Regions from separate parts of the Paenibacillus sp. FSL R7-0331 genome, predicted to be linked through region 2. Evidence: predicted binding sites of a transcription regulator. Region 2 holds the regulator's gene; each other region holds the start of a gene.
The links. Region 2 encodes Rex, which represses fermentation and respiration genes when NADH is low (regulators of the CRP and FNR family bind a similar motif). Its sites were predicted from a motif close to TTGTGAAATATTTCACAA; they were not measured.

Region 1: R70331_RS29980 (cytochrome ubiquinol oxidase subunit I) is a predicted target of Rex. The motif match lies at 3,731-3,748, and genes of this name have one in related genera.
Region 3: R70331_RS08400 (phosphoketolase family protein) is a predicted target of Rex. The motif match lies at 4,976-4,993, and genes of this name have one in related genera.

Annotation. Positions count from the first base shown of each region.
Region 1 is NZ_CP009284.1:6,887,070-6,896,970, forward strand. It holds gene cydD (thiol reductant ABC exporter subunit CydD) at 1-1,208, opposite strand, end outside; gene cydB (cytochrome d ubiquinol oxidase subunit II) at 1,208-2,224, opposite strand; gene R70331_RS29980 (cytochrome ubiquinol oxidase subunit I) at 2,211-3,617, opposite strand; gene R70331_RS29985 (cold-shock protein) at 3,841-4,071, opposite strand; gene R70331_RS29990 (cold-shock protein) at 4,291-4,491, opposite strand; gene R70331_RS29995 (S1C family serine protease) at 4,894-6,144, opposite strand; gene R70331_RS30000 (hypothetical protein) at 6,520-6,726, shown strand; gene R70331_RS30005 (MBL fold metallo-hydrolase) at 6,695-7,501, opposite strand; gene yycI (two-component system regulatory protein YycI) at 7,516-8,271, opposite strand; gene R70331_RS30015 (YycH family regulatory protein) at 8,313-9,590, opposite strand; gene walK (cell wall metabolism sensor histidine kinase WalK) at 9,587-9,901, opposite strand, start outside.
Region 2 is NZ_CP009284.1:4,529,507-4,539,407, reverse strand. It holds gene R70331_RS19485 (biotin--[acetyl-CoA-carboxylase] ligase) at 1-375, shown strand, start outside; gene panB (3-methyl-2-oxobutanoate hydroxymethyltransferase) at 701-1,567, shown strand; gene panC (pantoate--beta-alanine ligase) at 1,617-2,459, shown strand; gene panD (aspartate 1-decarboxylase) at 2,452-2,835, shown strand; gene R70331_RS19465 (tetratricopeptide repeat protein) at 2,950-3,591, shown strand; gene dinG (ATP-dependent DNA helicase DinG) at 3,709-6,567, shown strand; gene R70331_RS19455 (redox-sensing transcriptional repressor Rex) at 6,699-7,352, shown strand; gene R70331_RS19450 (amidohydrolase) at 7,339-8,640, shown strand; gene R70331_RS19445 (cell wall elongation regulator TseB-like domain-containing protein) at 8,709-9,227, shown strand; gene R70331_RS19440 (hypothetical protein) at 9,612-9,901, shown strand, end outside.
Region 3 is NZ_CP009284.1:2,029,822-2,039,722, forward strand. It holds gene tyrS (tyrosine--tRNA ligase) at 1-740, shown strand, start outside; gene R70331_RS08380 (hypothetical protein) at 1,376-1,561, opposite strand; gene R70331_RS08385 (FIST signal transduction protein) at 1,845-2,876, shown strand; gene R70331_RS08390 (methyl-accepting chemotaxis protein) at 2,888-3,928, shown strand; gene R70331_RS08395 (GntR family transcriptional regulator) at 4,098-4,820, shown strand; gene R70331_RS08400 (phosphoketolase family protein) at 5,109-7,493, shown strand; gene R70331_RS08405 (serine hydrolase domain-containing protein) at 7,948-9,843, shown strand; gene R70331_RS08410 (serine hydrolase domain-containing protein) at 9,873-9,901, shown strand, end outside.

The sequences.
Region 1 (9,901 bases), 2.4 Mb from region 2:
ACCAGACTCCCTGAGGTCGGGTGCAGGAACCCGCCCAGAATATCGACCAGCGTCGACTTACCGGCACCGCTCTCCCCGATAATTCCAATCTTTGCAGCACTAGCGAAGGCAAGGTTTACCTCTGCCAGTGACGAAATGCCGTCTGCTTCATACTGGACACCAATACCCTCAAGGACCAGAGTACTGCCAGGCTTCCAGTTAAATCCCCCCGTCTGGAGCGGCTTGTTTGCTGTATGCCCTTCAGCCGTGAGCGGCTCAGCCTTCACCGTCTCACGGTCAATGATGTCCTTCATCGCTTCACCGGCCTCCTTGCCGTCCAGCGTAGCATGGAAGTCAGCGCCCACCAGCCGGACCGGCAGGAAATATTCCGGTGCCAGAATCAGAATAGTCAGCCCGGTAACCAGGGTCATCTCTTCATTAATCAGCCGCAGGCCGAGGCTTACAGCGACTGAAGCGACAGATAACATAGTGAAGAAGTCAAGCGCAAACGATGACAGAAACGCGACACGAAGGGTGCGCATCGTTGCTGAGCGGTACCGGTCGCTGACTGTGGCAATACTTCCGCTGTGACTGCGGCTGCGCCCGAGGAACTTCAACGTCTCCAGCCCGCGCAGGGAATCGACGAAATGATTGGACAGTGTCCGGTAGGACTTCAGCTGGCGGTCCATCTGCTTGCGCGCCGTCATTCCGATCAGAATCATAAATATAATAATGATCGGCATTGTTAAGGTTAGAATGATCCCGCTCGATGTATCAAGCATGAAGATATAAGCCAGCAGCAGCCATGGTGTAACGCCCATGCCTACCATTCTTGGAATAATCAGCTCCAGATAGGTGCGGAACTTGGTCACACCCTCCAGCACGATCGTAACCAGCGTACCTGTTCCCCGGTCGCCCGCCAGCCTTGGTCCCAGCTGGAACAGCTTATCCATCATTTGTCTCCGCATGCTGCTGCCGGTAGTCTCCGCGAAGCGGTAGGAGACACGGCTCATCAGCATGGCGCAGGCATGGCGCACAAGAAACGCAAGAAGGAACAAGAGCATTCTTGCCCCTTGTTCCTTCAGCGGTTCTCCCGCAAACAGCGCCGAGACAGCTTCAGCCAGCGACTTAGCCAGCAGAAGAATGGACAGGCTTTGCACCAGGGTAAGGAAGCCTACGATCAGAAAGACCGGCTTAACTCCTTTATACCCAAGCAAATTTTTATCCATTAGTATTCAAGATGCTCCTTCTCGTGAACCCGTTTGTGGAAAATAAAGTAACTCCAGATCTGATAACCAAGCACGAACGGCAGCAGGGTCAGCGCGACAATGGTCATCACCTTCAGCGAATACTGGCCGGATGCGGCATTGGTGATCGTCAGGCTGAATGCTTCGTCAATAGAGCTGATCATCACACGCGGGAACAGTCCTACGAAGACGGACAGTACAGACAGTGCCATTACAGCACCCGTCATTCCGAACGCCCAGCCGTCTTTCTTCTTGCTCATGAAATAACCGGACAGTACAAAAGCGGCAACTCCTCCTACTACGAGAATCATCAGCAAGGTTCCGCGCTGCTCAAAGATATCGGTCATGAAATAAGTCATAACAACAAAAGCAGTCAGCAGTGCCGCCAGCGGAATCAGCAGTGTCCGGCCCAGCTTGCGGGCCCGCACCTGCAGATCGCCAACCGTGCGAAGTGTAGTGAACATCAGTCCGTGCACCAGGCAGAGCATAACGACTGTAAGTCCTGCTACTACTGTATAAGGATTAACGATATCGAAGAATCCGGCATACATCTGCATGTCGCCGTCAATCGGCAGCCCTTTGATGAAGCTCGCGAAGACCACTGCCAGCAGGAACGGCGGCAGGAAGCTGCCGAAGAAGATGCAGACATCCCAGGTTTTTTTCCAGACTTGCGAATCGCGTTTGCCTCTGAATTCAAAGGCGACACCGCGGGCGATCAGCGCCAGCAGAGCGAATACAAACGGAATATAGAATCCGCTGAACAGTGTTGCATACCAGTTCGGGAAGGCGGCGAACATGGCTCCGGCTCCCGTCAGCAGCCATACTTCATTCGCATCCCAGAAAGGGCCGATCGAGTTAATCAGCAGCCGGCGTTCTGTATCATTTTTAGCCAGAATCTGAGTTTCCATGCCGACGCCGAAGTCAAAGCCCTCAAGGAAGAAGAACCCGATAAACAGAACCGCAATCAGCACAAACCATAATTCATTAAGAGAAAGCATGCGTGGTTCCCTCCTTGCTATACGGGTCATGGTCTACGCCGTGATCGTTATCCATGTTATAAGGGCCCTTTTTAATTACTTTAATGAACAATCCAACCAGAACAATGCCCAGAATGGCATAAATAGCGTTAAACGTAATCACCGAGAACAGAACGGAGCCTGCAGAAACGTTAGGCGATACACTGTCTTCTGTCGTCATCAGGCCGAATACGGTCCATGGCTGACGTCCGATTTCTGTCATAATCCAGCCTGCCGTATTGGCGATAGGCGGAAGCAGCAGCCCCCAGAACATGAAGCGCAGGAACCAGGTGTTTGGACGCTCCATCTTTTTACGCCACATCAGGTACATCGCATACAGGCCAAACACTACCATCAGTGAGCCGGCGGCAACCATAATCCGGAAGCTCCAGAATGTAGTCCGTACAGGCGGAATATAATTGCCCGGTCCATACGCCTCTTCATATTCAGCCTGCAGCGTATTCATCCCTTTAACATCACCGGAGAATTTACTGTAGGACAGGAAGCTGAGCAGGTATGGAATTTTGATTTCGCCCGAGTTCACTTTATTGACCGGATCAATAAAAGCGGAAACCGTCCACGCCGCAGGATCACCGCTGTCCTCCCAAAGACCTTCGGAGGCCGCCATCTTCATTGGCTGTGTCTCTACCAGATATTGTGCCTGGGCATGACCGGCAACAGCAACACCTACAGAGGATACAATCCCGACGATGGCTGCAATTTCAAAGGATCTTCTGAAGAACGGCACATCCTGCTTCTTCAGCATTTTATAAGCACTGATCCCTGTTACCAGGAACGCACCTGTTGCATATGCAGCCAGCAGGGTATGCGGCAATTCAACAAGCAGTTGTCCGTTAGTAATCAGAGCCAGAAAATCATTCATCTCAGCCCGGCCGTTATTAATCTCGAACCCGACAGGGTGCTGCATAAACGAGTTAGCTGTGAGAATCCAGAACGCCGACAGCGTTGTTCCCAGTGCCACCATCCAGATGGACAGCAGGTGAATCTTCTTGGAAACCTTGTCCCAGCCGAAGATCCAGATTCCGATAAAGGTTGATTCCAGGAAGAAGGCAAGCAGTGCTTCAATTGCCAGCGGAGCTCCGAACACATCACCTACAAAGCGGGAATAGTCAGACCAGTTCATTCCGAACTGGAACTCCTGTAGAATTCCTGTTACTACACCTACTGCAAAGTTAATAAGGAAAAGCTTCCCCCAGAACTGTGCCATTCTTTTGTACTCTTCGTTGCCCTTTCTGACATACATCGTCTCCATGATCGCAATCATCAGAGCCAGGCCAATCGATACCGGTACAAAGAAATAATGAAAGATCGTCGTCGACGCAAATTGTATACGCGACAGCATTACTATATCCATATTTCTCCCCTTCCCTCTCCCCATTCAATACGTCTATTCTGTCAAAAATGAAGGGATTAAAGTGTGACATATATCACATTAAAGGCCGGGTTTTGCGCAAAACTTTAATAAATTTGTGACAAATATCACAATATTCGAGTTAGAAAGCAAAAAAAATAAGACGGTTTCACCGTCTTGGATTTGTTCATCATTCTATTTTAGATTGACTTATAAAAGGTGATGGTTAGGTAATGGAAATACCCTTCTTCAGTGATTTCAGATCGCCGTTGGAATTCACCAATTGCGGCAGCATCTTCATATTACGTGCCATCGGAGCATGACAGAGGGGGCAAGAAGGCGCATGTTCAAATGCGAAATTGTCCCTCATCCATCCATTACAGTCATCATTGGTGCAGGCCCAGATTGCGGTATTCTCTTCCGGTATTTCCTCGACAGGCTTTTTCCGGTAGTTCATTGCCATTCCTCCCTTCCTAATATGCCACATGCCTAGACAACAAGTAAAAAAGCATCTAACGATGCTCTTACAGGTTGCTGACTGACAAATCCTTTGTTACAGAACGTGTGCCCAGCATTATTCTGCTTAGATCAGGTGACTAGACAAGGATGAACTTACATCTGATCTTATAAAAAAAGACCGCCCCGACTTACGTAAGCAGGGACGGCGCTTCTATTATTACAGTTTTACAACGTTTTCGGCTTGTGGTCCACGGTTGCCTTGAACAACGTTGAATTCAACGCGTTGGCCTTCGTCCAAAGTTTTGAATCCTTCGCCAGTGATAGCGGAGAAGTGTACGAATACGTCGCTTCCGCCTTCAACTTCGATGAATCCGAATCCTTTTTCTGCGTTGAACCATTTAACTGTACCTGTTTGCATGTGTGTTACCTCCACAAATTTAAATTAATATGTTCTTTTTATCTTCAAACAAAGAAAAAATTCACACATTGAAAAGGGTTGTATTCCATTTGACAGCCCTTTTCAATACGAGAATTAGGTATCAGATGTATTAATATTTTCATGTTACCACACCCGCGAAACAAAGGCAAGCTGTTGTATCCGATTATCTCCGTATTTTCCCTTATAAGGTACACTTTCCAATGTAAGGGCTCCCAGAAGGGTTAAATTCTAACTTTTGAATCGGTATAGACCTTATTACCCCGGATATTTAGCTTTGAAACGAAAGAAACGGAGCCGTCCCAAAAAAAGTTTTGCTCAGGACGGCCGGGCCGCTTCGCTCTTTCATGACTGCCTCTTCATTATATACAGGCCTTGCTGATTTTATTCCTCCGGCTTCTCAAGAAGTTTCACAGTAGCCTGTTTCACTTCCCCGTTCCGGTAATAGGTAATCTTGAGCTCGTCACCGATCTTTGTCTGCTCATACAGATACCTGCGCAGCGATAAGGTCGAAGTAATAGACTGATCGTCAAACTTGGTAATCACGTCATTGAACTGGAGCCCCGCCGCCTCAGCCGGACCGACGGCATCAAGAACAACTACCCCTTCTTTGACCGAAGCAGGCAGATTAAGCTCCTTCACCTGATCTTCAGCAAGCGGAACATAAGGATTGTTCAAATCAACAGAATAGACGCCCAAGTAGGAACGGGATATCTTGCCCTTCGTTGCCAGCTCATCAGCTGTCTGGATCACATGGTTGGCCGGAATGGCAAATCCCAGCCCTTCCACGCCGGTATCAGAGATCTTCATTGTATTGATTCCAATGACCTTGCCGTTCAGATCAACAAGTGCCCCTCCGCTGTTGCCTTCGTTAATTGCAGCGTCAGTCTGAATAACCTCCTGCTCCCAGTCATAGACCCCGTCCTGATTGAGCGATACCGGAATAGTACGCTCCGTATAGCTGACAATCCCGGAGGTTAAGGTATCCCCGAGCCCGAGCGGGTTGCCGATTGCAATAACGGTTTCCCCGAGCCGCAGCTTGGAGGAATCGCCGATCTGGGCTACGGTTGTGACATCCTTGGCATCCATCGACAGCACGGCAATATCCGTAACCTTATCTGCGCCGACCAGGGATGCTTTGTGGGTCACACCGTCCACGGTAACCACTTCAAGCTTACCCGAGCCTTCAATAACATGGTTATTGGTAATAATAAAGGCCTTATTATCGTCTTTCTTATAGATAACTCCCGATCCGAGTGCGGATTCATCGAGAATATTTAGTTCCTCGTTATCTTCTTTATGGTTAATAATGCTCACGACTGCAGGACGCACCAGTGCGGCAGCCTGAACAATCCGTTCAAACGGATCACCGCTGCTTGCAGTAACGTTCTGTACTACCTGCGGGACATAAGCTTCCTTCTCGTCAGTGAACTGGCCTGTAACAAAGCTGAACAGAAGCACGGCAACTACTGCACTGACTGCTGAGCTGATTACGGACACCTGCCATGTCGCCATCGTACGGCGGGATTTGTGCACCGTCCATTTACGGCTGGTGAGAACCTTGCTCTCCTCCAGCTCTCTCCGTTTGCGGCGCGGCACTTTCGTTGAATAGAAATCATCATCAAACAATCCCACGGGTACATCCTCTCCCCTCTATTGCTACTGCATTCAAGACTGAACGCCAAGCAACTGCGACCGAGCTTCTCGCTTCTCTCTTAGACTCCGGAAAAGGCTAAAAGGTTTCACTTTATTTATATACCGCCAAAGATACGGTTTATAAGCGCATGGACAACCTGTTTCTTGCAACATACCACCAAAAATACCGCTAGTCTCAGGAATATTTTGCAGCTTAAAAGACTACAATAATAGAAGTACTGCATGAACGCAGCTCTATCTGTCTGCGCTTTATAATTGTATCATAAGCAGGCTTGCCGCCCGCATTTTTTCTGAAGCAATTTTCTAGAAATATTTAACTGTTGTTACCAGGAAATCCGGAAAGGAGTAGAATGTATGGAATCTTTTTCATCCAGTATGGATCTTGTCCAATTTATCGGTAAACTCGGTGATTTGAAGGACGAACACTATCATATACTGCTGGTGCAGAGCGCGCTTATTGAACTCATGATCGACAAGGGCTTATTCTCACGGCAGGAGCTTGACCGTAAAATGGCTGAGCTTGACCGGCTTATGGCTGGCTCACCTTATCCCATGGCGTAGGCCTGTCATAGTAAGTGTTGCATAGCTTAAATTCGCTGTCCTTGTAAAAGCAGCCCCGGTCCTCCATTGCCCCGCGCACCGACATTCTGGCCAGGTCTATCATATTATGATCCAGGCTGAGATGTGCCAGATATGTCCGCTTGGTCCGTCCGGTCAGAATCTCACTCAGAGCTGCACCGGCCGCCTCATTGGACAGATGGCCCATATCACCGAGAATCCGCCGCTTCGTATTCCACGGGTAACGCCCCATCCGCAGCATCTCGATATCATGATTGGCTTCAAGCACCAGCACGTCTGAGCCCTCGAGCGCCATCCTCACCTTATCGCTGACATACCCAAGGTCTGTTGCTACGCACAGCTTCTCATTCCCGTCATAAAAGTTATAGCCTACCGGCTCCGCTGCATCATGAGAGATTGCAAAGGATTCTACTCTCATACTGCCAAAATCACGGTGCGTACCGGTCTCCAGAATAATCCGGTTATGCTCGGCAATGTTGCCGATTCCCTTTTCTATTGCTCCCCAGGTCTTGGTATTGGCGTAGATCGGCAGATCATATTTACGCGCTACCGCCCCCAGCCCTTTGATATGGTCAGAATGCTCGTGTGTGACTAATATTCCGTCTATATCCCTGCCTGTAAGCTCACGCACCGCCAGCAGCTCATCGATCCGCTTGGCGCTGAACCCCGCATCTATCATCAGTGTTGTTTCCCCGTTGCGTACCACTGTCGCATTGCCGGTAGAACCGCTGGACAGCACTGTAAATGAAATTCCCATCTCTCCTGCTCCCTCTACTCTGTTGTCTTCGGACTGATTATGTCCGCGCTGATGGCGTCTACGTAGTACGCACTGCCATCCTCCAGCCAGAACCTCCACATGGGCGAAGCCACCTGGCTCTCGGAATTGAATACTTCCCCGTAATAGCCCAGTTCAATCTCCTTCACTACCGCATCCGCCGGAAAATATTTCTCGATCAGGCTGCTTAGCGCCTGGGATGCGGGAAGCACCTTCTGCACATCCCCGTTCCCGCTTTCGCCAACCGGCGGTGCTACAATTTCAATCTTCGAATAGCGGTAAGCAACGATTTTTTGGTTGCTGTTAATCAGCTCCAGCCTTACCCGGAACAAGGAGTACTTCTGGTCTACCAGCGGATGAAGGACGAACTTGCCGACCTCGCTCTCCTGGGAGTCAAAACGGTAATTCGCAATATCCGGAATCTGTCCCTGCAGCGCACTGCTGAGCTCAGAGAACGAGGAATACATCAGCCCGCTGTCCACCGGCTCAGTAAGCAGTACCGGCGGAGCGTCCTGCTCTTCACCGGAGTAGATATAGGTGATATCAGGCAGCTGCGGCGTAGCCGCCGGAATCGGGCTGAGCACCCGGATGCCCTTCTGCTCCATAACCGCCTGCGTCTCTGCCGAGAGGGAAGTAAAGTCCAGGCTGGCGCTGGCCTGATCGCGCAGATCCATCCACAGCTGATAGCACAGCAGCAGATTCAATACCAGAAAAGCGAATATCAGCACACTTTTTGCTCTGCCCCAGTCCATACTTTCCCTCCTTGTTGTTTCGCGAGACTCTATTATACCGCCTAGCTGACCGTAAGCACACTTCCATCATTTAGGGTTACCCGCCATACCGGCGTAAGGCGCAGGGTATCCCTCTGCAATACGGGAATATAGGCCGGAATAAGATCCTTAACTGCAGATCCGGAGCTGATCTGGGCAAGCTTGGCTTTAAGCTCGTCTCCGCCGGGAAGCTCTACGATTCGTTTTACTGCCTGCTCATCCTCCATATACATCAGCGAGCGCTCATAGGAGGAGACTGTACCCTGCTGCAGCTCCAGGTTAATAACCCCGTACTGCAGCTGCGGCCGGCTCATAATCGGGTAAGAGCCGTAATACTGCTGGAAGGATACCTTGCGTTCCTGCTTCTCCTCTTCCGTGGAGGCCAGCCGGTAGGTCCCGTTCCAGCCTCCATGCTCATTAACAAATTCAACGGCCTCCAGCGCATCCTTTGCAGGCGTGCTCTCTCCGGCCGGCAAGGCCGCAGGGTCGCTGTAGCTCATCCAGTTCAGCTCCTGATCCACCTGGAGGCTCCGCTTGCTGTCGGTATAGATTTTGGAGCCGTCTTTTTCCGGAATATACCGGGTGCTTCCCGCGTCAAAGAAAAGATTGCTCTGCATCTGTTCAATGGTATACATTCCCGAAGGGATTTCAGCCTCAACCGCGTCCAGCTTCTCTTCGGGCACATAGTAATCGCCGTTCACCACCGTATATGGCGTCCAGTTCACACCGAAATCAACATGCTGCTGCACGTCCTGTACGGTAAGATCCGCTTTGGCCGCCTCATACACAATGTCTCCTCTGGTGCTGAAAAAAACGGCATGCGCCTTGGAGTCATTTTTGACATTATAAATCCAGACCCGGTCGATACTCTCTCCCTCGAACAGCGAATCCGGTGACAGCTGCATCACCCGCTGCAGCAGGGTTACCGGAATGCCTGCACCGAAGCTTAGCTCAATGCCGGCATTCTCGCTGCGGATTTTGTCCCAGTCGAAGTCCTCTACCGGGCGCCGCTGAAAGCTTTCAAAGCTGCGGCCCTTGAGACGGTTAAAGATCAGCTCATAAAAGGTCGAGTCCGGATAGAACAGCGTGTGCCTGCCCCCGCCCATATGAATAATCATCCGGTCAGGATAGAGCAGGTTCTCGACTTTTTCCTTAGGGCCCATATTATCTGTTTTTACATAAAGGTCCTCAGACTTTACCGCAGAATCGCTGCCCGGCAGCCGGTAGATCAGATAATAGCTTTCTATCAGGCTTCCGGCTACCAGAATGGCAAGAATCCAAGTCTTTAGTTTCTCTTTCATCCTTCACTCCCCCCTTGCTGATGCAGCAGAGGCAGCGTAAATGTCACTAATGAGCCCTCGTTAAGCTCCGACTGCAGGGAAATAGAGCCGCCATGCGCTTTGACAATTTCCCGGGCAATGGACAGTCCGAGACCTGTCCCCCCCATGTTGCGTGAACGGGCCTTGTCCACCCGGTAGAAGCGTTCAAAGATACGCTCTATATCCTTCTTCGGAATCCCGATTCCGGAATCACGGACGGAGACGGCCAGCATTCCTTCTTCACTTTTGACAGCCTGCAGGCTGATTGTACCGCCCTCCGGCGTATATTTCAG
Region 2 (9,901 bases):
CTGCATTATGCCATTGCCGGCATTGGAATTTCGGCTAATCTGACCGAGGAGGACTACCCGGACCATCTTCAGGGTGTCGGCACCTCCCTGCTTATTGAAGGCGGCGGGATTCCGGTCGACCGGGAACGACTGACACAGGCTGTACTGACAGAGGTGGAGTATCTGTACTCTCTATATATAGAACAGGGCTTCCAGCCGGTAAAGCAGCTCTGGGAGTCAATGTCAGTAACACTCGGACGCCAGATTTCCTTCAGTACGCCTCAGGGACGCTGCGAAGGCAGAGCTGTGGGGCTGGATGAGAGCGGCGGACTGCTGCTGCAGGATGAGGCTGGCAACATCACCAGCATCCTGTCAGGGGAGATAGAAATGATCTGATATGACAAGGGTTCCATCCCTTGTCATATTTTTTTCGTGTAATTGCCGTCAGGTTTTGGTATACTATGGACAGAGACGGTATCGCTGAATTGTGAACTGTACTCCGGCTAGGCTTTAAGTATTGAGTAATTGCTTTTGGATGTACCTTCATAACTGTACAACACGGTTACGTTGGATTCTGCTCTGAGCCGTAAGGACCGAGACAGAAGGGACGATCGCGAGTGACTCTTTTTTGCCCTTCGGACCTATTTAGCCGATTATGCTAAAGGGTTTTTTTGTTTGCGCGTTTACGCGTATTTTAATTGCGAAAAGGGGAATGGAGAGAGTGGCTGACAAACATGCACTGAACATTGTAAAAATGAAAAAAATGAAAGCGGACGGTGTGCCGCTGAGCATGCTGACCGCTTATGATTATCCTTCGGCACTGCTGGCGGAGGAGGCAGGGATTGACCTGATCCTCGTCGGTGATTCACTTGGAAATGTAGTGCTCGGCTATGATACGACACTGCCGGTAACGATCGATGATATGGTCTACCATACCCGCTCTGTCGTCCGGGGAGCGCAGAACACATTTATCGTGGCAGATATGCCGTTCATGACCTATCACGGAAGTGTGGATGAGACACTGCGCGGTGTGCGCAGACTGATGCAGGAGGGCCGTGCCCATGCTGTGAAGATGGAGGGGGGGCTTGAAATCTGTGATGCCGTGTCTGCAGTTACGAAGGCGGGCGTGCCGGTTCTAGGCCATATCGGCCTGACCCCGCAGTCGGTCAATATGATCGGCGGCTACCGGATTCAAGGCAAAGACCCTGAGGATGCACAGCGGCTGATGAATGAGGCAAAGGCGCTTGAAGCGGCCGGAGCGTTCGGAATTGTTCTGGAGCTGGTAACGGAAGAAGTGGCGGAAGCCATTACAAAGGCGCTCAGCATTCCGACAATTGGCATTGGGGCAGGCCGGTACTGCGACGGGCAGGTGCTTGTGTTCCATGATCTGGTGCGCTATGCCTCGCCATACCGGGAGAAGCGTTTTGTCAAAACCTATGCCGACGTCGGCGGCATCATCCGTGAGGGAATCAGCAGCTACGTCAAGGAAGTGAAAGAGCGTTCCTTCCCGGCTGAGGACCATGTTTTTAAAGCGGATGAGCAAGTACTGGAATCTTTATACGGCGCTGCCAAAAAAGGAGTGAAGTAAGATGAGAGTAGTCAGAACAGTAGCACAATTGCGCGAAGCGCTTGATTATATGCGTCAGGGCGGGCATACCCCGATCGGGTTTGTGCCGACTATGGGTTATCTTCATGAAGGACATGCCAGTCTGCTGCGCAAGGCCGGTGAGAAGAGCAATACAGTGGTGATGAGCATTTTTGTCAATCCGCTGCAATTCGGCCCGAATGAGGATTATGCCTCTTATCCGCGTGATGAAGCACGTGATCTGGAGCTTGCCGAACGCGAAGGTGCGGATATTGTTTTTATTCCAAGTGTGGAGGAAATGTACCCGCAGCCTACGCTTACCAAGATCTCGGTATCCTCACTGACTACCCGGCTCTGCGGTGCTTCCCGCCCGGGGCATTTCGACGGTGTAACTACTGTTGTTAACAAGCTGTTTAATATGGTGCAGCCTGATTATGCATTCTTCGGGCTCAAGGATGCCCAGCAGGTGGCAGTACTTCGCCGGATGGTATCCGACCTCAATATGAATGTAGAGATTATTGCCTGTCCGATCGTCCGCGAAAATGACGGGCTGGCGCTCAGTTCGCGCAACGTCTATCTTTCTACAGAGGAGCGCAGCCAGGCGCTTGTGCTCTCCCGTTCCCTGAGGGCTGTGCGCCAGGCAATGGAAGAAGGATCGGTGCGCACTGTGAGTGAAGCGCAAAAGCTGCTGGTTTCGGAAATCTCTGCTGCTCCGCTTGCTGTGATTGATTATACGGAGATCTTGTCTTTTCCTGATCTGGAGATGCTGGGGGAGGATTCTCCGCTGGCGGCTGTCCAGGGAGAGATTATCATTGCACTGGCTGTCAAATTCGGCAGAACCCGGCTGATTGATAATAATGTATTTATTCCAAAGGAGGTACCCGCCCTTGTTTAGACATATGATGAAATCTAAAATCCACCGTGCGACCGTGACAGAGGCCAATCTGAATTACGTCGGCAGCATCACGATCGATGAGAATCTGATGGAAGCGGCCGATCTGCTCGAGAACGAAAAGGTACAGATTGTTGATAATAATAACGGCTCCCGTCTGGAAACCTACGTGATTCCGGGCCCTCGCGGCAGCGGCGTCATCTGCCTGAACGGGGCAGCAGCCCGTCTGGTACAGCCCGGTGATACAGTGATCATTATCTCTTATGCAATGCTGTCCTCCGAAGAGCTGTCCGGACACAAGCCTACGGTTGTATTTGTGGATGCTGACAACAAGCCGGTTAAACTGGCTGACCACGAATTGCACGCAACAATCGCCTGATCCGCTTGAAATAAGCCATGTAATCAATGGCAGGGATGAACGGCCCCGACTTTGCGAAAAATGAAGGCAGGCAAGCTTAGGCTGATTTCATGTTCAGTAAAGGGGGATGTCCTCATGTTTCAACATTTATTTGCTGAAATGAACAAGATGCTCCAGGAGATTGCCCGTGACTACCCTTCTGCGGAGGGGGAGTCCCGGAATGATCTGATCCGTAAGTACAACATGCTTCACAGGCTTAGCGATAAAGTTATGGATGAGTGGCTGGTCTTTGCCGAGAAGCTGAGTGAGTTCAGGGAGCAGACCGAGCTGCAGCTTGAGCCTGAGGATGACATGCCGCAGCAGGAGGCTCCTGAGCTGGCTATGGAATCTTTCGTCAGGGGACAGGGTTATTATAAGCTGCTGATGTACGGCAAATGCATCGGGCAGTTCCAGGAGGTGATCGGGAGGTACCCGGACAGTCTGGCTGCCCGCTTGTATCTGGCTATGGCTTATTTGCAGGAAGGCGAAGGAGATGCGGCCTGGGCCCACCTGAATCATATGCTTGCCCTGATCCGTGAGAGCAAGCTTAAGGCTATGGTCTATAATGCGCTAGGCTGCATCAGGGCCTCCCAGGAACGCTTCCATGAAGCAAGTGAGCTGTTTGGTCTGTCTTTGCTGCATGATCCGGCATTGCCGGAGCCAAACATCAATCTGGAGGTCTGCCGCAAAAAAGGCGGAAAGCTGCAGTTCGGGGACCAGCTGGTTTCGCTTTTGTAATAATAGCCATTTTATTTAGGCGGTGCATCCACTTGAAACAAGCGGCTTGCATCGCCTTTTTACGTAACTTCTGTTATGCTGATAAGGAGTCTCAAGTGAAAGGGAATAGAACTTACAATGAAATTTGCCGTGCTTGATTTTGAAACTACGGGAACCCAATCTGTGGGTGAGATCATCCAGGTTGGCCTTGCCATTATAGAAGAAGACCGGACCGTCTCCCGGGTATATGGGTCCTATGTCAAGCCCGGAACACCGATTCCTCCTTTTATTACAGGCCTGACCGGCATTACCGACGATGATGTTGCGGATGCGCCGGAGCTGGATGAGATGATGATGGAGCTGGTCCCGCTGCTCGACGATGTTGTGCTTGTAGGGCACAATGTCGCCTTTGATTTCCACTTTTTACAGAATGCCCTGGACCGCTGCGGTTATCTGCCTTTTCAGGGGAGAATTCTCGATACGATTGATTTTCTCAAAATATGCTTTCCGTCGCTCTCCACGTATCAGCTCGGTGCAGTAAGCGCGCATTTCGGCCTGACGCATGACCGTCCGCATCAGGCGGACAGCGATGCGCTCGCTACTGCGCTTGCGCTGCTTAAATGCCTGGATGAGCTGTACAGCCTTCCGCTGCTGACGATTCAGCGGCTTAATGAGCTGTTTGCCGGTGAGGACAGCGATTTGGCCTGGTACTTTGACGGTCTGCTGCACGAGCGGGAGATGGAGACCTTTCAGCCGGAGGGTGAGCTTACGTTTCACCGTCAGCTGGCGCTGGCTGTCGGTGATTGGGCAGAGCTTGCTCCGCCCCGCGAAGAGGGTTCAGGCAGCCCTCTGGAGAATGTATCCTTTGAGGACTATATGTCCGAGGTAACGGTCCGCCTGAAAGATACGCTGCCGCAGTATGAGGCGCGTGAAGCGCAGGAGATTATGATTGGTGAAGTAAAGACCGCCCTTCAGGAGGAGAAGCACCTGCTGATTGAAGCAGGCACCGGAACCGGCAAATCGCTGGGTTATCTGCTGCCGGCAATTTATCACAGTGTGCGCACGGATCAGAAGGTAATGGTCAGCACACATACTATCAACCTGCAGGATCAGCTGCGCGAGCGGGATATCCCTCTCCTGACCACAGTGGTTCCGTTTCCGTTCAAGGCTGCCGTCTTTAAAGGAAGAGGGCACTATTTGTGTCTGCGCAAGTTTGAACATAAAATAAATAATAAAGACTTCGTGAGCACCAGGGAAGAATCGCTCACTGCAGCGCAAATGCTTGTGTGGCTTACCCAGACACAGTCAGGCGACGACGAGGAGCTGAATCTAAGCGGCCGGGGCGGCGATTTCTGGGAGAGCGTCGCCAGCGACACTGATTCCTGTCTGGGCCGGGCCTGCCCGTGGTTCCGGAAATGTTATTATCACCGGGCCAAGCATGAAGCGGGCATTGCCGATGTAGTCATTACGAATCATTCCAAGCTGTTCGCAGATGTGAAGGCCGGGCATCAGCTGCTGCCTGCCTACGAGCATCTTATCATTGATGAGGCGCATCATCTGGAGGATGTGGCCGGTAAGCATCTGGGCATGCAGATGAAGTATTTTACAGTAGCCCATACGCTCACGCGGCTGTATAAGGACAGTAAGAACGGTCAGCTTCCGGCGCTGCGCCAGACTTTGCAGTCTTCAGGAAGCGAGCAGGCTTCCGAATGGAGCAGCGTCATTGACCGGATCTATCCGGATCTGCTGACCGTCAAGGAGACATGGGATGTGCTGAGCGACAAGCTGTTCGGCCTGCTGCCTGACCGCAGTGATGCGGCAGCCGGAGAAGCGGGGCAGCTGGTGTCACGCCTGCATCCCGGCAAAAAGCCGAGGGACTGGGAAGAGCTGGCTGCACTGGAGAATACGTTGAATCTCTGCCTCAGCGATATCATCCGCAGGGGCGACAAGATGCTCAGTGAGATGCGTGATACCGACAGCCAGTCATCCTCAGACAGCCTGGTTACCGACATCGGCGGATTGTTCAAGGACCTGACGTCCATCCGGGAGCAGATCCGCTTCTTCATGGGTCTGAATGACGAGAATATTGTGTACTGGATGGAGGGCAGCAGCAACTACCGCGGCAAATCACTGCAGCTGTATGCTGTTCCGGTGGATGTCAGCACCCAGCTCAAGGAGCTGTTCTTCGATAAGAAAAAGAGTATAACCTTGACCTCGGCCACGCTGTCTGTGGATAAATCCTTTCAGTTTATGATTGATAATCTTGGTCTGGGCGAAGCCGCGCAGCAGGACAGGCTGATGACGGCACTGCTGCCTTCACCGTTTAATTACCGTGAGCAGGCACTGCTCGTTATTCCGCGTGATTTTCCGAGTATTAAGGGCAGTGTGGGGGATGCGCGGTTTGTTGACAAGCTTGTGCATTCGCTGGCAGAAGCGGCAATTGCAACGAGAGGACGCATGCTGGTGCTGTTTACTTCTTATAAGATGCTGAGGCAGGTCTACGATCCGCTCAAGGAAGCGTTGTCCTCGGAGGATATCGCCGTACTTGGACAAGGAATTGAAGGGGGCAGCCGCAGCAAGCTGATCCGGCGGTTCCAGGACAGTCCGGCAGCCGTACTTCTGGGCACCAGCAGCTTCTGGGAAGGCGTGGATATTCCCGGTGATGCTCTTACCTGTCTGGCTATTGTGAGACTTCCGTTTCAGCCGCCTAACCACCCGCTTGCAGAGGCCAAGTCAGAGCTGCTCCAGGCGCAGAAAAAGAATCCGTTCATGAAGCTGTCGGTTCCCCAGGCGGTTATCCGCTTCAAGCAGGGCTTCGGCCGGCTGGTTCGTACCGCTCAGGATCGGGGAATTGTCATTGTATATGATACCAGGGTAATCGAGTCTTACTACGGAAAGTATTTCCTCTATTCGCTGCCCGGACCCAAGATGGAGCATATGCTGACCGACCAGATGGTTCCGAGAATTGAGGAATGGCTGGAAGGCGGCATTTCATAAAGACTTTGCGTCATTATCTATTTATTGTCCAGAGCCCGCCTCCGTCTCCCGTTGATTGATAAGGGGACGGATGCGGATTTCATACACATCTGAGCATCATCAGAGCAAGACTAAATTTAGGAGGAGAATACATGAAATCGGACAAAATATCAGAGGCTGTCGTACGCAGGCTCCCTGTGTACCTGCGTTTCCTGAATGATCTCCAGAAGCGTGAAATTGCAACCGTTTCTTCCCAGGAGCTGGGACAGAAGCTTGATCTTAATCCGGCTCAGATCCGCAAGGATCTGGCTTATTTCGGTGATTTCGGCCGGAAGGGCATCGGCTACGATGTGTCTTATCTGATCGAAAAAATCCGTCACATCCTCAAGCTTGACCAGCAGATCAACGTTGCGCTGGTAGGAGCCGGTAACCTTGGCCATGCCCTTTCAAACTACAATGCCTATCTTAAGGATACAATGAAAATAACAGCCATCTTTGATTCCTACGCTCCTAAAGTGGGACAAAAGATCAACTCCCTGACCGTTCAGCCGATGGAGGAGCTGGGCCGGACCATTCGTGAACAGGGAATCCGGATCGGTATTATTACGGTACCCGACAGCGAAGCGCAGAATGTTGCTGATATCCTGGTGGAATCGGGCATTGAAGCCATTCTTAACTTTGCGCCGGTTATTTTGAAGACCCCGCCGACGATACGTATTCATGCAGCTGATTTTACAACGGATCTGCAGAGCTTGGCCTACTATTTGCATGACGGAAAGGACGAAATAAGAGATGAGCAGCAATAAAACCATAATCGTGAACGGCCGGTTTCTTGTGCCGGGCTCGCTTAAGCCTGTCCTGAGCGGTTATATGACTATAGAGGATGATCTGATCACATACATAGGGGAAGACAAGCCTGCAGCCGAAGAGGGCGTTCTGACGGTTGACGGCAGCCGCCTGCTGTTCATGCCGGGACTGGTCAACACCCACGGCCATGCAGCGATGTCACTGCTGCGCGGGTATGGTGACGATATGGTGCTTCAGACCTGGCTGCAGGAAAAAATGTGGCCGATGGAAGCGAAATTTACCGGTGATGATGTGTACTGGGGAACAGCATTGTCTGTCCTGGAAATGTTAAAGGGCGGAACAACAACCTTCCTTGATATGTACGATCATATGGACCGGGTAGCAGAGGTTACGGAGCTTTCCGGCATTCGTGCTGTACTGATGCGCGGCGCGATCGGCCTGTGTCCTGAAGATGTGCAGAATCAGAAGCTGGCAGAAGCTGTAGAATTCGCGCGCAGCTGGCACGGTAAGGCGGACGGCAGAATTACAGCTATGCTCTCACCGCATGCGCCGTACACCTGTCCTCCGGATTTCTTCATGAAATTTGTACAGGCAGCCCATGATCTGGATCTGCCGATGCATACGCATATGTCTGAGACACGCCATGAAGTGGAACAGAATGTCGCTGATTACGGCCTTCGTCCTGTGGCACATCTGGAGAAGCTTGGTATGTTCACCCGGCCATCCCTGATTGCCCATGGCGTTCATCTGAATGATGAGGAAATTGAGATTCTGGCGAAGTACAATGTCGGAGTATCCCATAACCCTGGCAGCAACCTGAAGCTGGCGAGCGGGGTTGCCCGTGTGCCGGAACTGCTGAAGGCGGGAGTCAAGGTTTCACTCGGCACCGACGGGGCAGCCAGCAACAACAATCTGGATATGTTCGAAGAGATGCGGCTTGCCGCCCTGATCCACAAAGGCGTCAGCGGTGACCCGACAGCTGTGCCTGCACCGGAAGCGCTGCTGATGGCAACGGAATACGGGGCCTCCTCCATCTATCTGGCTAATGTGGGCCGCCTGGCTGCAGGCATGAAGGCAGACTTTATTGCCATTGACATTGACCAGCCGCATCTTCTTCCTCATTCCGACCTGCTCTCCCACGCGGTATACTCAGCAAGTGCAAAAGACGTGGCGCATGTCTGGGTTAACGGCAAGCAGGTGGTGAAGGACGGCCAGTGCCTGACGCTGGATGAAGAGGAGATCCGCCGCAAAGCGCAGGAGACTTTCGAAAGCCTGCTCAAACGGTAAGAGGGTTAGTTACAAGCGGTGCTGCCGTTATTGATACAGAGGTTATATAGAGGAAAGGGAGCTGTATTTTGAGGAAAAGGAAAAAATGGCTTCCGCTGGCGGTCAGCGCGGTACTGCTCCTTTTGTTCGGACTCGGGCAGTTCTATGCCTTTATTATGAAGGACCAGTGGGCTGAGCGCAGCGCAGCCAAAGAAGTGGCCAGAGCCCGTGCAGGGCTGACTGAAGTGACCAAAGCGCAAAAGTCTGTCTGGGATGAGAACTCAGCCTATTGGGTGCTTAAGGGCACCAATGAGGCCGGCACCAGGCTGATGGTATGGGTCCGCTTTACACTTGACGGCAAGCCGGCAGGGGGCGACAACGATGTGTATGCGGCTGAGCTGGACGGCGGCACTTCCGAGCAGCAGATGCAGGACCGGCTTGCTGCCGAGCTGCCCGGTGCCGACATCCGGCGGCTCCTGCCCGGCGTATTTAACGGGGAGTATGTGTGGCAGGTCTTTTACAAGCAGGAGGGCCGGTACTATTACCGGTTCTACCGTTTTGCCGATGGTACGGCCATCGGGGACGGCTATAGCTTGCCTAGTCAATAAGACGGTCGAATATACTGGAATATGCTTTGTGTGATATACAAAAGAGTTGTCATTTCCGATGATTATAGTATATCTATAGCAATGCAGATAAGACGGAATACTAAACAGAATATGCCTGAAGTCACAAATAAAAGACATGAATGAGCTTATCATTCATGTCTTTTTTGCCGATATGAAAAAGAAGCAAAGAAGTAATACCCAATAATTAGTACCGAAAATTTTAAATATATTCACATTTTTTTGCGGAATCGTATATACACCTATGATATACTAATGCTTGTACTTAAGACATGCGAAAGAGCATGCCGGATTATGAAAAACGCTAGACATGCTATCTTAATCTATTATATATTGATTGGCTTACATCTGAGAGGAGGACGTTTCTTGAAATTACGTCTTATGCCTGTACTGTTAACGTCTCTGCTGTCTGCTGCGCTGTTGTTTGGAGGCTGGTATGCTTATCGCCAGTTCGCTGTGCAGGAGCCGCTCCAGAAGATTGTATCATCCTATGAAGGAGTCAATGAATCACATATTAGTATTAACCGCAATGAAGTTACTTTGAAACTTGAGCTTGAGCCGGGAACCAAATTGCGTGAGCTTGTACAGTATGTGAATACAGAAGGCAAGTCGGCCATGGGCGGCCGGACGCTGAAACTAGATGTTGACCAGAACTC
Region 3 (9,901 bases), 2.5 Mb from region 2:
TCGACTACCTGCACCTGTACAAGCATGAGGATGTACAGCTGCAGATCGGCGGCTCTGACCAATGGGGCAATATTACAAGCGGTTTGGATCTGATCCGTAAAAAAGAAGGCAACGAAGCCAAAGCATTCGGTCTGACCATCCCGCTGATGCTTAAGGCTGACGGCACCAAGTTCGGCAAAACCGCAGGCGGCGCTGTCTGGCTCGATCCGAAGAAAACTACCCCTTACGAGTTCTACCAGTTCTGGGCGAACACGGATGACCGGGATGTAATCAAATACCTCAAGTACTTCACATTCCTCAGCAAGGAAGAGATCGAAGCTCTTGCAGCCAAGGTTGAATCCGAGCCGCACAAACGGGAAGCGCAAAAGGCGCTGGCAGAAGAGATGACCCGGTTCGTGCACAGCGAAGAGCTGCTGGAGCAGGCGAAGCGGATTACTGCGGCGCTGTTCAGCGGCGATATCCGTTCCCTGACTGCCGATGAGATCGAGGAAGGCTTCAAGGAGATGCCGACCTTCACCGCCTCCGCCGAATCGAAGAATATCGTTGAATGGCTGGTTGATCTGGGCATCGAGCCGTCCAAACGCCAGGCACGCGAGGATATCACCAAGGGCGCCATTTCCATCAACGGCGAGCGCGTTAGTGAACTGGAAGTTGACATTACCGCTGAACACGCCATTGGCGGCAAGTTCATTATCGTCCGCAAGGGCAAGAAAAATTACAGCCTCGTCAAGCTGGTTTAATCCGCAACTGATAAGTTAGGCGGCAAAAGCACACAAAAAAGGCTATTCCGGTCATTTCGCATGACCAGGGGATAGCCTTTTTTGTTTTGGTCGCAAGGAAGCCCACTCGTTTGCTCTTCTGGCGGTGCTGTTAGAAGGAAAAATCCCACTATAAAGGCGTCCGCCTCTCCTTCTTCTCGGTGATGCACTTGCCCTGTTTCGTAGGTAATGGCACGGCATCATGAATGAGCCGGGTTGAAATAACTGTACTTTTTGCAACTAAACTAGGCTAATTATCTTCGCTGCAGGTTTTAACTGCACTCTATACATTTATATTTGCCGAAAACGCCCCGAACCGGCTTTGTTGCGAAAAATAGATGTACAGAATACAGTTATCTCCTTAAAATGACTGAAATCCCCTGTTTTAATTGCACAAACTACACTTAAAACTCATTTGGCTCCGAAATGACTGACTAAGGTTAGAGCTTTGGCAAGGGAGATCCATCCGCTGCTCAACGCTTTACCTAAGGCAGGAACAGGAGACGGTTTGTTAGTCTCTTAATGACGTTCTATATATAGCCGGGTAACTTCCTATTCTCCCTAGCGGGCCCCAAGCTTAGTCTGCCCGTTGTTCTGCTAGTTTTCCAGGTGTCAGTTTAATCTTCAAGCTGCTCCAGCTCATCCTCCAGCCCGGCCAGCTTTTTCCGGATGGCGGCGGCAAGCTCCGCGTCCCCGTCTTTTTCCGCATGTACCAATGCTTCCTGTGCCTGGCTGATTTGATACTCCAAATAAGCATAATCGGATGAGGCGCCCGGCTGTGCTGAACGTTGAGAGTAGGTCATGCTTTACACTTCCTTTTTACATAGTAGAATCGTTCCAGGCTGTCGCCATAGTATGTCCATATTACTAGCTTGCGGGAGTATGCTCAACCTGTGAAGCTTTGTGAACAGCGCTCCTGACAGTTATCAATCAGACTTGCTGCAACAAAAAGCGACATTATTCACAGACAGGTAAGATACTTTGGTTAACCATAAGATAGAATCAAAAATTAAAACTAATTTTTTAGAAAAGTTTATTAGAAAAGTTTATAAGGGAGCTTCCCGCACAGAAAGGTTGTTATACATAATGAAAGCTTTATCGTTTCTCACGTTGGACGAAGCCAAGCGTCATCTGGAAGTACTGGGTGACAGCCGCGGCTTGGTGCTGTTTGCTTCAGCTGCTGCTGTCAGGCAATTGTCTCCGCTGGCTCCGCCGCGTGTTCTGCTCTGCTCGACCAAAGGAGAGTATACACCAGAGGGCTACCGGAGCGGCGTTGTTACCGGCTTTGAATATGATACCTCTATCGCCGAGATTACAGAAATTGTGCAGCCGCCCGTTCTGAGCAGTGCCAGGCTGAAGGCCGCTTATCTTAAGGTAAAGGACAACGCCAATGCCTTTCTGCTGCTGCTGTGTGACGGAACAGCGGGGATGGAGGAGACGATTCTTTCCTCACTGTTCTTCGTTGATCCGGATTTCAAGGTTATTGGCGGAAGTGCTGCGGATGATGAGAACGGAGAGGCTTATATCTTCATAGGCAGCCGCCGTGTTCAGAACCTTGGCGTATTCTTCGACATGTCTGTTCGCACCACACTGGTTAAAGAGAATATTTATGTCCCGACCGGCAATACGCTGCTGGTTACAGAAGCTGATGTGTTCGCGAGAACCGTGTATTCGTTCAACGGGCGTCCGGCTTCTGCGGAATATGCTCGCGCGCTGGGCGTTCCGGAAGGAGAGCTGGACCGGCATTTCCTTAGCAATCCGCTGGGTAAAAGGTATGCCGATGATCTGATCATATCTTCCCCGATGACAGTGAATCCCGATCAGTCCGTCACTTTTTACAGTCAGATTATGTCCAGTACTTATGTTGAGGTGCTTAATTCGGCAGATCCGCTGGCGGTGCTTGAAGAGACTCTGGAGACAAGCCCGTACAAGCCTTCCTTTGTGCTCAACATTAACTGTACTTTGCGGGACCAGCTGTTCACCAGAGATAACTTGTGGGCGGCGTTCGATGAGAAGATGCTCAGCTTCTGCGGCAACACTACAGGCTTCATCAGCTACGGAGAGCAATATTATAAAAAGCATGCCAACCAGACAATGATACTGCTGCTGGTTGAATAGGGGGAATCATAATGGAATGGATTAATAAACTGCGCTCTTTCTGGAAAACATCATATTCAGATCATGAGATCATGATTCCGGAAGCCGCTATACCTGCAGGAGCAGTTACTGAAGCTGACTCCGCGCCTGTACCCGCTGTACCTGCACCTGTATCTTACGGTATTCACGCCTATGCTTTGGCTGAGCAGATCCGCCGCGAAACCGGGGCTATTCTTCAGCAGGAGGGACGAATGGTCGAGGAGTTTGCAGCTCTGCGGGCGGGTGGCGGGGAATTAATCACGCAGGTCGGCGGAACCCAGCAGCTGCTGGAGCATCTGAAGGCGAACAGCGGACTGACTGAGAATCTGATCAATGATATGTACGGCAGCCTGTCCTTTTCCTCCAACAAAATCGAATTTGCCAAGGAATCCAACCTCCAGATTGCTGCCGAAATGCAGAAGGCATCGGCGGTATTTACGGAATTCGTTACATTGAACGAAGAGCTGCGCCGGCATTTCACCAGCATTGAACAGCTTGCCAGATTCATTACCGAAATCGCCGAGCAGACGAATCTGCTATCGCTTAATGCGGCGATTGAAGCAGCCCGGGCGGGCGAACATGGGCGCGGCTTTGCCGTTGTCTCAAGTGAGATTCGTAAGCTTGCCGACAGCACACGCAGCCATGTAAAAGAAATTATGGGCTCGCTCACAGGAATGACCGATGTAATGGAGCAGCTGCACAGCAAATCCGCTGATGGTACCAGGGCGATGGCCGAAACGGCCGAGCGGATCAGCCAGTCAACCGTATTTATGAACGAGATTGTGGAGGCGGAGGAAGAGGTATTTGAGCATCTGGAGAAAATTCAGGTGTCACAGGAGAGCAGCATGGAGGATGTCGAGCAGATCAACGGCGACCTGCTGCGTATTCTGGAGAAATCAGGACAGGATTCCGACCAGTTCCAGAAGCTTGTAATGGCTGTCCAGCAAAAAGCCGATCATTATCAGCAGCTGCTCAACCATCTGCATCAGATAGAGCAGCTGCAGCAGCTTGATGAAGCGCAAAGCGTGCACTGAGCAGCTGCAGCGTATGGAATGGCGATACAGCAAACCCGCAGCCGGCAGAGTTCCGGCTGCGGGTTTTTGCTGTGATTAAGCGGGTGAGGCTGTATGATAGAGGCGCTGTTTATGCTATAGTTAACAGTAAGCTTTACGAAGTGACAGCAGACCTGAAAGGGAGTACTTCATGACACAGTTTGTCTACAAGCAGATTATTGATGACCTCAAAATGAAAATTTTTGCCGGAGCCTACCCGGATATGCGCCTGCCGGATGAACGTACGCTTAGTGAGACGTATGAGGTCAGCCGCAGCTCAATCAAACGCGCACTCGCCAAGATGGAGAGTGTCGGCATTATTTTCAAAAAACGGGGCTCAGGCACCTTTATCAATCCCTTGTACATAAAAAATGAATCGATCTTTAATTATGAAGGCTCCAATCTGGGAGTCACCGACAATTTCCAGATGCATGGCACGAGGCCCAAAGTCAAAGTGCTGAAATTCGAGGTCATCCCTCCAACCAAAGAGCTGCAGCGGGATTTATTCCTCGGGCCCCATGATTTCGTATACCGGATCGTCCGGCTCCGTCTGTTCGACGATGAACCGTTCATGATTGAGACCGGTTATATCCCGATCAAAATTGTTCAGGACCTCAATCAGACGATTATCGAAGGCTCGATCTTTAATTATCTGGAGGATTCGCGTAATCTGGCGGTGACCAAATCTTTCCTGTCTGTTTTTGCAGAACCGTCCGAGCCGGGTGACCAGGAGCTGCTTAATCTGGCGCCGAATGAGCCTGTCAGCATCATGGAGGGGATTTTCTTTCTTGATAACGGTACTCCGCTTGAATTCTCCCATATGAGATTCCACTACAAATATCTGAAATTTAATACCTTTGTATCGGTTACTTAAGCGCAGGTCCGGGAATTTTCCCGGGCCTTTTTGTTATCAACATAACAGTAATCATCCTCTAACAAATAGCCTTTAGGATTCGGTGAATGTAAAAAACTGGCGAAAGACATAGCGGAAGAGCGTTTTCCCAGACAATTACCTGCACATTTCATACTATGTTCAAAATTTCACAAAATTGGACCGTATCACTTGTCTAAAAGGTTGTATTTATTTTTATCAGAGGTATGATGTACCTGTAGAGAGAAAAGATTGGCAATAATAAATACAATCAATTAGGGAGTGGAGAAAATGGGATTATCGACCATGGGTGTTGATTACTCATCAAAAACGTATCTGGAGAAGCTGGACGCTTACTGGCGGGCAACGAACTATATTTCCGTAGGGCAGCTGTATTTGAAGGATAATCCGTTGTTAAGAGAACCTTTGAAGGATGCTGACGTTAAAATCAAACCGATCGGGCACTGGGGAACGATTCCCGGCCAGAACTTCATTTATGCGCACCTCAACCGCGTTATTACCAAATATGATCTGAATATGTTCTATATAGAAGGACCGGGCCACGGCGGCCAGGTTATGGTGTCCAACTCCTATCTGGATGGCAGCTACACCGAAATTTACCCGGAAATTACCCAGGATATCCCTGGTCTCAAAAAACTGTTCAAGCAATTCTCGTTCCCGGGCGGCGTAGCTTCCCATGCTGCTCCAGAAACTCCAGGATCAATTCATGAAGGCGGAGAGCTTGGTTATTCCTTATCCCACGGCGCTGGAGCTATTCTGGATAACCCGGACCTGATCTCGGCTGTAGTTGTCGGAGACGGCGAAGCAGAAACCGGACCGCTGGCTGCTTCCTGGTTCTCCAACCGTTTCATCAACCCTGTAACCGATGGCGCTGTGCTGCCGATTCTGCACTTGAACGGCTTCAAGATCAGCAACCCGACCATCCTGTCCCGTCAATCGAAAGAAGAAATTACCGCCTACTTCACAGGCATGGGCTGGGAGCCGTTCTTCGTTGAAGGCGAAGACCCTGAACAAATGCACCCGGAAATGGCGAAGGTCCTCGATACTATCGTTGAAAGAATTGCAGCTATCCAGAAAAATGCGCGTGAAAATAACGACCTTACCCGTCCGGTATGGCCGATGCTCGTCTTCCGTTCCCCTAAAGGCTGGACTGGACCTGCGCAGTGGGATGGCGTGCCTAATACAGGTTCGTTCCGTGCCCATCAGGTGCCGATTCCGGTGGACCAGAAGAATATGAAGCATGCACCAGCCCTGCTGGATTGGATGAACAGCTACAGACCGGAAGAATTGTTCGATGAGAACGGCCGCCTGAACGCTGAACTTGCCGAAATCCTGCCTACCGGCGACAGACGTATGGGTATGAATCCTGTAACCAATGCCGGCAACCTGATCAAAGATCTGAACCTGCCTGACTTTGCCGACTATGCGCTGGACAATGCTGTTCCGGGTCAAGTGGTAGCACAGGATATGGCCGTTCTCGGTAAATACCTGAAAGAGGTAGTCCTGCGTAATGAGCCTAACCGCAACTTCCGGATCTTCGGACCGGACGAAACGATGTCCAACCGTCTGGGACCTGTGTTTGAAGTGACCAAACGCCAATGGCTGGATCAGGTTATTGAACCAAACGATGAATTCCTGGCTTCCTACGGCCGTGTTATTGACTCCCAGTTGTCGGAGCATCAGGCAGAAGGCTTACTGGAAGGCTATGTGCTGACCGGACGCCACGGCTTCTTCCACAGCTATGAAGCGTTCCTGCGTGTGGTGGATTCGATGATTACCCAGCACTTCAAATGGCTGCGCAAGGCAACCGATCAGGGCTGGCGTGCTGATATCCCGTCCCTGAATGTTGTGGCAACCTCGACTGTATTCCAGCAGGACCATAACGGCTACACTCATCAGGACCCGGGCCTGTTAGGCCATCTGGCTGACAAGAAACCGGAATTCATCCGTGAATATCTGCCGGCGGATGCGAACTCCCTGCTGGCTGTATTCGACACCGTGCTGAATGACCGTCAAAAGATCAACCTGATCGTCTCCTCCAAGCATCCGCGTCCGCAATGGTTCAGTGTAGCAGAGGCACAGGAGCTGGTTGATAAAGGGCTGAAGATTATCGACTGGGCAAGCACTGACAAGGGCGGAGAACCGGATGTGGTCTTTGCTTCCGCAGGTACAGAGCCAACTATTGAAGCCCTGGCGGCCATCTCCATCCTGCATGAGAAATTGCCTGAGCTCAAAATCCGTTATATCAACGTAGTGGACCTGCTGAAGCTGAGAAGCCGGAAGCTCGATCCGCGCGGCTTATCCGACGAAGAGTTTGATCAATTTTTCACAAAAGACAAACCGGTCATCTTCGCCTTCCACGGCTATGAAGGCCTGATCAAGGATCTGTTCTTCGACCGTCACAATCACAATCTGCATGCGCACGGCTACCGCGAGAACGGTGACATCACCACTCCATTCGATATGCGCGTGCTGAACCAGATGGACCGCTTCGATCTGACGAAGGAAGCTGTACTGAGCCTGCCGGAGTCTGCCGAGCATTCTGCCATCGCGGCTGAAATGGATGCCATGGTCAAGAAGCACAATGCCTTTATCCGCGAAGAAGGCATTGACCTGCCGGAGGTTGAAAGCTGGGTCTGGAAGGGCTTGAAATAAGGTTTGTATTGGATAGAAGGCCTGCTCCCTTGTCGGGGGCAGGTTTTTTTGTTCAGTCCGCAATCCGAATGCTGCTAACGGACCGTACAGCTTTTAATTTCTGTGTGGGAAGCATTTTCATAATCTAACGGACCGTAATGCCCTTATTGCTCCCAAATTGGGGATTAAGTCAGCAAAAGTCGGTGAATAAGCGCACTGGGGTCCGTTAGCCTGGCAAAAAGGAATATTCAGCAGAGATAAGAGCGCTGGAGTCCGTTAGAGCTTGGTGCAAGCTGGCTAATTGCTTTAAGCAGGATGAAGGCCAGACAGAAAAACGATAACTGCAGCACCATAGGTGCATCTGGCCATTAAAGGAAAAAATTTGCACCCTATTTCCAGTAGAAACGTAGTAGAAGTTATACGTACTTATGGAATTAATTAACTATAATACCAGCGTTACAAAAGGAGGCTGTACATGAACCTGAGAAGATGGTTTACCTTATTTAAGCCGCCGGTTATTTGTCTGACGGCACTTTTATTACTGCTGTCCGCCGGAGTTCCTGCGTATGCGGCAGAAGGAGGAGCGGTGCCGGCTAACGATGAGAGCCCTTCCGGAATCAGGCTATCTTCACTGGAAACCGTTATTGATTCTTATATGACTCCTGCACGCATGGAGACGACTGGAGCGGTATCTGTTGCAATAGTTAAGAGCGGTAAGATTATATTAAACAAAGCCTACGGCTTAGCGGATGTGGAGCACAATGTCGCCGCCGATACGGACACGGTGTTTGAATGGGGCTCCGTCACGAAGCTGCTGGTCTGGACGAGTGTGATGCAGCTGGTGGAGCAGGGAAAGCTGGATTTGCAGACAGATATCCGTGAGTATCTGCCGGAAGGCTTCCTAAAGAAACTTAAGTATGATGAGCCGATTACGCTGCTTAATCTGATGCATCATAATGCAGGCTGGCAGGAGCAATATACAGGTTTATATTTCTTACAGGAAAAAGATGTCCCTGATTTGGCTGAGGCGCTACAGATCTTTGAACCCCGTCAGGCTTATAAACCGGGTAGAGTAGTAGCCTACTCCAATTACGGTGCAGCGCTGGCAGGCTATATTGTTGAGCTGCAGAGCAGCCAGCCGTTTTATACATATGTTAATGAGCATATTTTTAATGTTTTGGGTATGGAGCATACCTCCATTCATCCGATGCAGCAGGATAATCCGGCAGCCGGCATTGCAAGGGACAGGATTCAGGGCTATTCATCAGAACGAGAGCTGATACGGCAGAATCAATTGCCTATCAGTATTTATCCGGCAGGGGCTGCACTCGGAACAACGGCAGATGCAGCAAAGTTCATGGCCGCGCTTATCCCGCCGGCTGGCAGCACGAGCCCGCTGTTTCAGAATAATGCCACACTTCAGGAAATGCTGACTCCAAGCCTGATGTATGAAGGCACTGATATGGCAAGAATTGCCCATGGATTTCTCGTGAACGAACACGCAGTCCGCACGCTGGAGCATGGGGGCAATACGACGGCTTTTACAAGCAATTTTGTGTTTGATCCTGTTTCCGGGTTCGGGATCATCGTGATGACAAATCAGAAGAATGAAGGGCAATATACTACGGGGCTGGTTGACAGCGTTTTTGGCACCTATAGACCGGAGTCTTACAGCGGTAAGCTGCCGGACACTACTGAGGTCGCCGGGACCTATCTTCCGGCACGGCGGGCGGTTCACGGCTTCGGGAAGATGTATGCCTACTTTAATACGGCGGACATTGTTGCTGTAAATAACCGCGAGTATAACTGGAATGAACAGCCCTCCAGCCAATTTGCACCTGATGCTTACTCTAAGGTATACTGGTCGGCCAATGAATACTTTGTAAGAAATGATCAGGGTGAGGTTGAAAAGCTTTCTATTCAAAGCAGTGATTATTTTCGCCTGACAGGTCTTGCTTTATATAGTGTAAGAATTACACTGATTGTTCTTGTGCTTGGGATAACCTATACCCTGTTTGCACTTATTAACGGATTGATACACTTCAGTAGACGTACAATCAAAAGAATGGCCGGATCGTTACCCGGCTTGGAAAAGTACCATCTATTAATCAATACTTCCAGTCTGCTTCTGGTTCTGAATATTGTTATTATGGCCTATCGTAATATTGGCTTAACTTCATACGCTACGATTAGAGTTCATCTAATAATAAACATTCTCTATTGTCTGCTGACCGCCGGATACATAGTATTACTTCTCCTGAAGCTGCGGCGCTCGGACAGCAGAAGAATGAGAAAAGCAATGTACATACTGTCCGGCCTGTCAGCTGTGCTGTTCAGTGGGCTGATTATCGGGTGGGATTTGTACTTTTAGGTTTTCAACCTCATACAAGGAGGCTGTACATGGGAAAATATATCCGTTATGCATTTTA